Urbifossiella limnaea: one gene and its partner. The protein of the gene in region 1 interacts with the protein of each later gene in a pairwise test. Links are inferred from orthologs where the notes say so. Each region holds a gene or a part of one and is shown in the gene's direction. Other genes may lie near its edges.

What was found. Proteins that work in one complex are often made in the same cells at the same time.
Region 2: the proteins of ETAA1_RS02560 (region 1) and recO interact in binary tests that used the Escherichia coli proteins (3 or more experiments, as listed by UniProt). The link is inferred for Urbifossiella limnaea from one-to-one orthologs.

The regions. Positions count from the first base shown.
Region 1 is NZ_CP036273.1:597,017-602,913, reverse strand. The notes cover bases 1,443-4,303. They hold ETAA1_RS02560 (single-stranded DNA-binding protein), read left to right. Parts: upstream 1,443-2,506; coding sequence 2,507-3,100; downstream 3,101-4,303. Other genes in these bases: ETAA1_RS02550 (GDSL-type esterase/lipase family protein), read left to right, coding at 3,898-4,303; rplI (50S ribosomal protein L9), read left to right, coding at 3,212-3,823; ETAA1_RS02565 (30S ribosomal protein S6), read left to right, coding at 1,855-2,358. Outside these bases: ETAA1_RS02575 (hypothetical protein), read left to right, coding at 1-438; ETAA1_RS02570 (Uma2 family endonuclease), read left to right, coding at 498-1,091; more of ETAA1_RS02550, read left to right, coding at 4,304-4,551; ETAA1_RS02545 (hypothetical protein), read right to left, coding at 4,704-5,132; ETAA1_RS02540 (NADH-quinone oxidoreductase subunit C), read right to left, coding at 5,270-5,803; ETAA1_RS02535 (isochorismatase family protein), read left to right, coding at 5,864-5,897. UniProt on the Escherichia coli protein: Plays an important role in DNA replication, recombination and repair. Binds to ssDNA and to an array of partner proteins to recruit them to their sites of action during DNA metabolism. Acts as a sliding platform that migrates on DNA via reptation.
Region 2 is NZ_CP036273.1:3,301,413-3,305,669, reverse strand. What follows is about bases 1-2,903. They hold recO (DNA repair protein RecO), read left to right. Parts: upstream 1-1,042; coding sequence 1,043-1,765; downstream 1,766-2,903. Other genes in these bases: ETAA1_RS13495 (tetratricopeptide repeat protein), read left to right, coding at 1,793-2,903; pdxH (pyridoxamine 5'-phosphate oxidase), read right to left, coding at 329-967; ETAA1_RS13510 (hypothetical protein), read left to right, coding at 1-321. Also shown: more of ETAA1_RS13495, read left to right, coding at 2,904-3,028; LPS assembly lipoprotein LptE, read left to right, coding at 3,044-3,703; ETAA1_RS13485 (hypothetical protein), read right to left, coding at 3,761-4,257. UniProt on the Escherichia coli protein: Involved in DNA repair and RecF pathway recombination.

The DNA.
Region 1 (5,897 bases):
ATGGCGACACCCCCCGTGGTTCAACTCCTGCCGATGTCCACGGACGTGTTCCCCGGGCGCGGCATCGCGGACGTGCAGGCGCACTTCTTCCTCGGTGAGCTGGCGACGCTCCCGCGCAACGGCCGCTACGAGTTCCGCACGGCGGGGCTGAGCGCCGACCCGGGGAAGGTGGTACTGTTCCAGTTCGCCCGGCACGTCGTCGCGAGCGCCGAACTACTCGGCTGCGAGCGGTTCGCCGAGCCCGAGGACGGGTGCGTCGGCGCCATGCACTTCGACCCGGCGTCGGTCCGCGTCTTCGACCCGGTGGGCGCGGACGTGCTGGCCGAGGTGTGGCCCGACCAGTTCCCGGGCTTCGGGCAGGCGAAGACGCGGCTGAGCGGGGACCGGTACCCCGAGTTCCTCGCCCGACTCACGAACGTCCGCGGCCCGCGGCGGTGACCGCCGCCCTGTTCGAGCGGGTTCGGTTGTGGTAGTTTGGCCCGAAACGGAGCGACCCGATGGCGACCGCGCTCGAGCCCACGCCGCCCGCCGCCCGCCTCCTCACGACCGCAGACCTCCTCGCCCTGCCGGACGACGGCGTCGAGCGGTGGCTGATCGACGGCCGGCTTGTGGAGGTCGGGATGACGATCCGGAACAAGTTCCACGCCCGGATTCAGTCCCGGGTGTCGTTCGTGCTCGAGTCCTGGCTCGACGCTCAGCCCGAACCCCGCGGGTCGTGCTACGCCGGCGAGGTCGGCGTCCGGTTGGTTCGGAACCCGGACCGGACGGTCGGAGTTGATGCCGTGTACCTCGCCCCGGACGTGACGGCCCGGGTCATGGCCGACGACTCGACCACGATCATCGACGGGGTGCCGACGCTGGCGGTCGAAATCCTGTCGCCGTCGGACACGGTCGAGGACATCACCCAAAAGGTGAAGCTGTTCCGCGCCGCCGGCGTGCCGCAGGTGTGGCTCCTGAATCCCGACTTCCGCACGGTCTCGATTCACTTTCCGGTGGCCGAGTCGGTCACGCTCAACGCGACCCAGGAGCTGGACGGCGGCGACGCGCTGCCGGGCTTCCGCGTCCCCGTCGCCCGACTGTTCCCGGGGTAAACGGCCCGGCTTCGGTCGATATGGCCGCGGCGAAAATTCTGGCCTGTGAGCTAATTTGGTGCTTGACGGCGGCGGCGCCGTCGGCGAAAGTGACACCCTCTCCCCCGCCGCCGGCGACCCCCTCGGACGAGGCGCGGAACCGACGACGGGGCGGGCGGGCCGGGTTTCTCCCACCGGCTCGTCCGCCCGAGAAAACGAACAAGCCGTGTGGTGACCACCTCTCCCGTTGGTCACCACACGGCTTGCTGTGTTTCGTCGGAGAACGGACCGGCGGTCAGCACCGCCTCTCCCCTCGGCCTGGCCACCCAGCCCGTCTCCTCTGATGTTGAAGAGTAAGGCACCTCGCGTGCCAATTCCTCGAGCGGGATCTGCTCGGCCTCGCAACGTCTGATACGGCAACGAGATAGCGTGCCACACGTGGTCTTTCCCAGTCCCAAGCTGGCGGCTGGACGTGCCTCGTTTTCGGGCATCGGCCGGGCTTCAATGCTGTCTTTTGGAGCAGAGGCCGCTGAGGCATTCGGCCACGGGTCACCGTGGCGCCAATTACTCCACGTCAGTCGCCGGTCGTTCTACGGCCCGGGTCGCACGGACCGACTCGTTCCATTCCGCCCGCGCCCCCTGTCCGGCGCGTGCCGTGCGCTCTAAGGAAAACGGTTCGCGGACCCGCCCGATGGGCACTCCCCCCGCGTGGTGCGGGGGGTCGGCGTATCCCGCCGATCCGTGGTGACCCAACCGCCCCCCCCGGGCTCCGCCGAAGGACCGTATGCCGATGGTGAACACCTACGAAACTCTGTTCCTCCTCGACGCCACGAAGTTGTCGGCCGACGGCGACGCGGTCCGCACGCAGGTCCACCACCTGATCGAGCGGCACGGCGGGCAGATCAGCATCGCCCGCGAGTGGAACTACAACCAGAAGCTCACCTACCCGATCGCCAAGCAGAAGAAGGGCGCCTTCCACATCGTCTACTACACGCTGGAGAGCACCAAGCAGGCCGAGCTCGAGCGCGACTTCGCGCTGGCCGAGGGGGTGATCCTCCGGTCGATGACGCTGAAGCTCGACCCGAAGTGGCAGGAGACGATCCTGGGCATCGCCCGCGACGAGCACGGCAAGGAGTTCGCCGTGAAGGGGATGCAGGACGAGGCCCAGGTGCAGACCGACCCCAGCGCCCTCGGCGCCGAGCCGGCCGCCGGCGTGGACGGCCCCCCGGGCGACGGCGCCCGCGGCCCCCGCGGCCGCCGGCCCGAGTTCGCCGACAAGGGGGACTGACCCGCCCGCGAATCGGCCCACATTCCGACAACGGACCTTGCGAGTGGCCGCCGCCATGCCGTAACCTCCGAGGTGGACACCGCCCCGAACCTGTAGCCTTTAGCTCAACGGTTTCCTTCACGGGGGCGGGTCCGATCGGAGGTCGCACATGGCGACGTTGAACAAGGTGATGCTGATCGGGCGGCTGACGGACAACCCGGGCGAGGTCCGCACCATGCCCAACGGCGGGCGGGTCATCCCGTTCCGGTTCGCCGTGGGCCGCAGCCGCAAGAACCCGCAGACCGGCCAGTGGGAGAACGACCCGAACCCGTTGTACATCGACTGCGAGGCGTTCAGCCGGCCCGACACCAAGCGGGACCTGGTCAACCTGATCCAGCAGTTCTGCAAGAAGGGCGACCCGCTGTACATCGAGGGCCGCCTCCAGTACGACCAGTGGGAAGACAAGAACGGCGGCGGCAAGCGGTCCAAGCACAAGGTCGTCGTCAACGAGATCGAGTTCCTCGGCGGCAACCGCGACGGCGGCGACGGCGGCGGTGAGATGGGCGGCGGCGGTCGCGTGGCCCAGAGCGGCGGCGGCGGCAACCGCGGCGGCTACAGCGGCGGCGGTGGCGGGCGGCCGGCTCAGAACACCGGCGGCAACCGCGGCGGGTACTCCGCCCCGCCGCCGGACGACGACAACGACTACGGGGGTACCCGCGGCGGCGGGACCTCCGGCGGGGGGGACGAGGACATCCCCTTCTGACGCGGTGTTTGGTGTCGGGTGTTTCGTGTTTGGTGGTCCGCACGGGCGGGCCGCCGGCCGGGGCCGACGGACCAAGCACGGACCACGAAACACCAAACCCGGGTGACGAATATGGCCAAGAACTCGAAGAAGGCGGCGACCGGCGCGGCGACCGGCGCGGCGACCGCGACGTTGAACCAGCCGAAGAAGAAGGTCCGCAAGCGGAACCAGGTCAAGAAGGGGCCGCACGGCGGCTACCTCGTCGTGCTGGTCAACGACGTGGCCCACGTCGGCAAGCAGGGCGACGTGGTCGAGGTTAAGCCCGGCTACGCCCGCAACTTCCTCCTCCCGTACGGCCACGCCGTCATCCCGTCCGAGGAGAACCTGCGGACGCTCGAGCACTACAAGATCAAGGTGTCGAAGGCCCGCGAGGCCCGCATCGCCGACCTGAAGGTGCTCGCCGAGCAGCTCACGCGCCTCCCGGCCGTCACCATCGAGGCGAACGCCCACGAGCACGTGGACGAGGCCGGCAACACGCACCACCTGCTGTACGGCTCGATCGGCGCCCACGACATCAGCAAGGCGCTGAAGGGGAAGAACCTGTCGGTCGAGGCCGACATGGTGAAGCTGGAGCACCCGATCCGCGAGGCCAACACCCTCACCCCGGTGCCGCTGTCGCTCGGGTACGGCATCGAGGCCGCCGTGCAGGTACTCGTCGTCGCCCTCCAGGGCGGCAAGAAGTAAGTTCGCTCCGCCGTTCGCGGCTTCGCGCTGCCCAGCGCGAAGCCGCGAACGGCGTCACATCTGCGGAGCCGCCCGTGATCCTCGCACTGGCCCTCGTCGCGCTGCAGCCCACCCCGGCACCGCCCGTCGACGCCGCACGCGCCGCGCGCTGGGAGAAGGAAGTCGCCGCGATCGAGAAGCGCCTCAAGGACGCGCCCCCGAAGGCCGGCGGCGTGGTGTTCGCCGGCAGCTCCAGCACCCGACTGTGGAAGCTCGACGAGTCGTTCCCCGGCAAGGGCTACGTCAACGTCGGCTTCGGCGGCTCCGAGACGCGCGACTCGACGCACTTCGCCCCGCGGCTCATCTCGCCGCTCCGCCCGACGGCCGTCGTGCTGTACGCCGGCGACAACGACATCAACGCCGGCCGCACCCCGGAGCAGCTGGCCGCCGACTTCCGCGCGTTCGTCGCCGCCGTCCGCAAGGACGCGCCGGAGTGCAAGGTGTACTTCCTGCCGGTGAAGCCGAGCATCGCCCGCTGGGCCAAGTACGAGGTGCAGACGAAGGCGAACGCGCTGGTGAAGGGGATTTGTGACGCCGACCCGAAGCTGCGCTACGTGGACATCGTGCCGGCGATGCTGGGGCCGGACGGGAAGCCGCTGCCGGAGCTGTTCGTGAAGGACGGGCTGCACATGAGCCCGGCCGGGTACGCCCGCTGGACCGCGGCCGTGGCCGCGGCGCTGGAGCGGTAAACTCCCGTAGGTCGGGTCGGGGCTTCGAGACCCGGCGTGGGGCGCGGTATACGAACGACGAAAGCCCCGGTGCGGCGCCGCACCGGGGCTTTCGTCTTGAGTCGTTCACTTCCCGCGTCGGGTCTCGAAGCCCCGACCCGACCCACGAACGCCTACCGCCGCCCGTGCCCGTGCCGCCCGTAGTAGGTGCCGTACCCGGGGGTGGCCGCGTGCTGCGGCCACGGCGCGCCGGGCTCCGTCGCGTACCGCGGGTACGGGTACTCCAGCGGCGACACGCTCGGCCCGTACGGGATCCGCGGCGGCAGCGTACCGTACCCGAACGGCCCCGGCGGCGGCAGGAACGACGGCGGGTAGTCGGCGAACGTCCGCGCCGGCGGCTCGCCCGTCGTCGGCGGCAGCGGCCGCACCGGCGCGATCGGCGTCGGCGGCGTCAGCACCGTCCCCTTCGCGGGCGGCATCGGCACCGGTATGTCGGTCTTCGGTGGCGCCACCTGCCGCGGCGGCGGGATGGGGTCCGGCTGGGCGGTCGCGCCGGCGGCGGACGCGGCCAGCACGGCGGCGGCGAACAGGAGGCGGGTCACGGGTGCGGCTCCGAGGGGCGTGGGGATCGGCCGACTTGAATCGTAGTGCCCGCTTCCGCCCGTCCACCAGCCCACCCGCCGGCGCCGCCGGGCGGAGCCCGCCCCCCGGCGCCGCGCCAACCGCTACACGCCGCAGACTACCGGCAGCGGATGCCGTGGTACTCCAGCGGGTACTCGTAGTCCTTCCGCAGCGGGTGCCCCTCCCAGTCCTCGGCCAGCAGGATGCGCCGCAGGTCGGGGTGGCCGGTGAAGAACACGCCGCACAGGTCGTAGGCCTCGCGCTCGTGCCAGTCGGCCGTCCGCCACACGCCGGCCACCGACGGCACCTCCGGCAGCTGCCCCGGGGTGCCGTCCTTCCAGCGCGGCAGCGTCAGCTTCAGGGTGAAGCGGCGGCCGGGGTGGGTGAAGCTGCTGACGCGGTAGACCACCTCCAGGTGCGGCTCGAAGCCGGCCTTCGCCGCCTTCTTCGCGTCCGGCTCCAGGTAGTCCACGACGGTGAGGTCGTTGAGCAACTCGAACCGCAGCCGCGGCTCGTCGCGGAGGAACGTACACACCTCGACGAGCCGCGCGGGTTCGACGGTCACGAACGGGTCGCCGGGGCCGGCGTGGGTGCCGGTGACGGCGGGGCCGAACTGCTGGGCGAGGAGGGCGGACACGTCGGCGGCGGTCATGCGGCGCCCGGGTCGGGGGAAGGGTGCGAGTCTGGTATACTCCGGGGGAGGAGGCCCGCCATGCCCGCGCTCGCCCCCGCCGTTACGTCGCTGC
Region 2 (4,257 bases), 2.7 Mb from region 1 along the record:
GTCGAACTGGCGAAGGAAGTGCAGAAGCGCGACGCGGCGCTGACTGGCTTCAAGCTCCACGCCTCGGAAGCGAAGTCCGTGGCCCCCGGCGACAGCGTCCGCTTCGATCTCGTGGACGGCAAGAAGCTCGAGGTGAAGGTGGAGCGGCCGCGCGACGAGAACGGCCGGGTGGCGCTGAAGATCCGCCCGCCGGGGCTCGGCGAGGTGACGTACACCTGCACCTGCGACCGCTTCTTCCCCGTAGTGACTCCGCACCGCACCCGCGACGGCGAGACGCTGATCGTGGCCGTGATGGCCCGGCCGTGCATGTTGAAGAAGTAGCCACCCTTCACGGCGCCAGCCGGTCCCGCACCCACCCGTCACCGCCGCGCGTGAAGCGGATGCGATCGTGCAGCCGACTCCGCCGCCCCTGCCAGAACTCGATGACCCGCGGCAGCACCCGGTAGCCCCCCCAGTGCGGCGGCCGTGGCACGTTTCCGTCGGGGTAGCGAGCCGTCAACTCGGCGTGCTGCTGCTCCAGCACCTCACGGCCGGCGATCACCACGCTCTGCGGCGACGCCCACGCCCCGAGCCGACTGCCGAGGGGGCGGACCGTGTAGTACTCGTCCGACTCCGCCGCGCTCACCACTTCGACCGTACCCTCGACACGCACCTGCCGCTCGACCGCCTGCCACAGGAAGACGAGCGCGGCACGCGGGTTAACCTCGAGCTCGCGGCCCTTGCGGCTATCGTAGTTCGTGAAGAAGGTGAAGCCGCGCTCGTCGAGGCCCTTCAGCAACACGGCCCGCGCGGACGGCCAACCGTCGGGCGTTGTGGTGGCGAGTGTGAAAGCGTTCGGGTCCGGCAGACCGGCGGCGATGGCCTGATCGAGCCAGCGGCGGAAGAGCGCGAACGGGTCGCGACCGGCGTCGTCCTCCGAGAGGCCGCCGGCGCTGTACTCCTGCCGCAGGTCCGCGAGTGACGCCATGCTTCCTCTCCGTGCCGGGCGGGCTTCGCCGCGCCCCTCTACTGTGCTATCACGGAACGACCCCCGGGGGAAGCGATGGCGGCCGAGCAGGCGTTGGCACTCGTGGTCCGCGGCACCGACTGGAGCGAGACCAGCCGGATCACGACGCTGTTCACCCGCGAGTTCGGCAAGCTGCGCGGCCTGGCGAAGGGCGGCCGTCGGCTCAAGAGTAGCTTCGACTGTTCGTTCGACCTGCTGACCGTGTGCCGCGTCGTGTTCCTGCGGAAGGCCCAGGGCGGGCTCGACCTGCTCACCGAGGCGCGGATGGAGGAGCAGTTCCCCGCCCTGCGCGAGAACCTGGCGGCGCTCAACGCCGGGTACTACGTCGCCGAGTTGCTGTCCGACGGGACGCAGGACTACGACCCGCACCCCGAGCTGTTCGACGCCGCGCTCGACACGCTGCGGAAGTTGGGCGAACCGGGCGAGTCGCCGGTCGACGCGGTGACGCGATTCGAGCTTGTTTGGCTCAAGGAACTCGGCTATCGCCCGCGGCTCGACGTGTGTACCGGGTGCGGCAAGGCCGTGCCTGGGGGCGTGACGCGGGTGTGGTTCAGCCCGGCCGCCGGCGGAGTGGTCTGCACCCCGTGCAGCCCAAGCCAGCCGGACCGCCGGCCGCTCACCGGCGACGCCCTGCGGGCCATCGCCACGGGGGTCGTGGCCGAGCCGGTGCGGGCGGAAGTGCGGGCGGTGCTCGGGCAGGTGGTCAGCTTCGTGCTCGGCCGCCGGCCGCGGATGCACCGGTTCCTCACCGACCGGTAGCGACCGAACGGAAACGGGGGAGAGGTCATGGCCGACGCTGCCGGGCGGGTGTGCCGCGGGCTCCAGCTCCTCACCGGGGCGCTGGCCGTGGCCCTCGTCGCCCCGGGCTGCCAGGGCTTCACCAAGTTCAAGGAGCGGGTCGCCGAATTCCGCTTCTCCAAGAGCTACGAGGACGCCCGCGCCGAAGAAAAGCTGGCCGAGGCCGAGGGCGAGTTCACCGCCGCCAACTACGCCGACGCCCGTGACAAGTTCAAGCGGCTCGCCGACAACACCGGCAACCCGGCCACGCTCGCCGAGCGCGCCCGCTTCATGCAGGCCGAGTGCGACCGGATGCAGAGCAACTACCCCCGCGCCGTCGACACTTACCACCGCCTGCTGATGGACTTCCCGACCGGTGCCCACCGCCGCGAGGCGTGCGCCCGGATGTTCGAGATTTCCGATTACTGGCTCGACGACTTCCGCGACGAGATCACCACACGCACCGCGGCCGGGGAGAAGGGCGTCATGCGGTGGACGCCGAAGTGGAACAACCCGCTCGACAAGTCGCGGCCGTTCCTGGTGCAGGAGGGGCGGGCGACCGAGGTGCTGGAGAACATCCACACCCACGACGTGACCGGCCCGACCGCCGACACGGCGCTGTTCTGGTGCGGCTACGTCAACTTCGTCCGCGGCAACTTCGACGAGGCCGACCACTTCTTCAGCCAGCTGGTCGAGCTCCACCCGGACAGCCGGTGGCGGCCGCAGGCCATCGCCTACGCCGTGCAGGCGAAGAACAACGCCACCGGCGGCGCCATCTACGACGGCCGCAAGTGCGCGGAGGCGCTCCACCTCGTTCAGATGGCCGAGGCGACGGTGCCCGAGATCACCCAGGACCCGGCCATGGCCGAGCGGATGACCCGGGCCCGCTTCGCCATCCGGTTCCAGCAGGCCGAGAAGGATTTTGAGACGGCCCGGTTCTACGAGCGGACTGGGCACCCCGGCTCGGCCGTGTTCTACTACGAACTCGTCCGCCGTCGCTACGCCGGCACCCGTTACGCCGACCTGGCCACGGAGCGCAAAGAATTCCTGATGCGGACGATCGCCGAGGGCCGCACGCCGCCGGGGACCGATCCCATCCGTGTGCTGCAAGCGAAGTGGGACGAACTGATGGGCCGACCGAACGTGGTGCAGCCCGAGGCTCTACCCACGGACGCGCCGACGGCCGCCCCGACGGCCCCCGTCAGGCAGCCCGCGACGTTGCCCGGCTATAACGCCGCCCCCTGACCCGGCGAGGCCCGCATGACCCGCACGCTCCCCGCCGTCGGCGGGGTCATCGTCCTCGCCGTGGCCGTCGGCTGCCAGGGCGGTGCGCCGACCGTGTTCGGCTACAAGCTCGGTGCCGACGCCCTCTACGACTGCAACATCCACACGGTGTACGTCCCGACATTTACGAACCGGGCGTTCCAGACTGGGCCGTACCGCGGGCTCGAACTCGATCTGCAGCGTGCCGTGGTCCGTGAAATCGGCCGGCGGACGCGGTTCAAAGTGGTTTCCGACCCGGAGCGGGCGGACACCGAGTTGCAGGCCAACGTCGTGGGCATCGACAAGTCGGTGCTGAATCGTAATCTTCAGAACTTGATCCGCGAAGCCGACCTGGTGCTCAGCGTGGACGTGCTGTGGCGAGACCTGCGGAGCGGGGAGATTCTCTCCGCGCCGAAGCGCGGGCGGCAGCCGGGGCCGGCGGGCGTGCCGGTGATTCCGGGCGACGCGCCACCGGTGTTCGACCCGACCAATCCCACCCCGCCGCCCCCGGAGGTGGTGCAGTTTGCCCCTCCGACGCGGCTGGTAGCGACGGGCCGCGAGCTGCCCGAGTTGGGCGAATCGAGCACGACGGCCGAGCAGCGGGCCGTGAACGCGATGGCGATTCAGATCGTGTCGATGATGGAAAAGCCGTGGTGACGGAACTGGATTTCACAGCCGGCGGCGTAGCACCGCCGCCGCCGATACCCAGCCCTCTCACTCCCCCAGCGGCCGGTCCCACTCCTGGATTTGCTTCTTCAGATCCGCGAAGTCGAGCGGCAGAGGCACCGTGTCGGCCGCGTCCGCGGCGTCCGGGTCGCGCGACTGGCGCAACGCGTCCTCGAGCCGCCGCACCCACACCGGCACCTCCAGCCCCACGCCGCTGACCGTGTCCCGCAACGGCGACATCGCCACGAGCAGCCGCACGAACGCCGGGCCGTCCTCGGCCTCGCCGGCCCTCGCCGCCTCGGCCGCGGGGCCGACCTGAGCCGCCGCGCGGTCGATCTCTAGTGGCAGGAGGAACCGCTCCTCGAGCCGGTCGCGCACGGTCCGCAACCGGACCGCGTAGCGCGTCTCGCGCTTGCCCAGTTCCTCGAGCAGTTCCTCGGCGAGCTTCTGCGTGCGGCCCTGGATCGTCTCGCGCCAGCGGGCCGCGAGCACGTCCTGGCCGCGGCGGCACAGCACCTCGTGGGCCAGCGCGAACGGCCGCATCC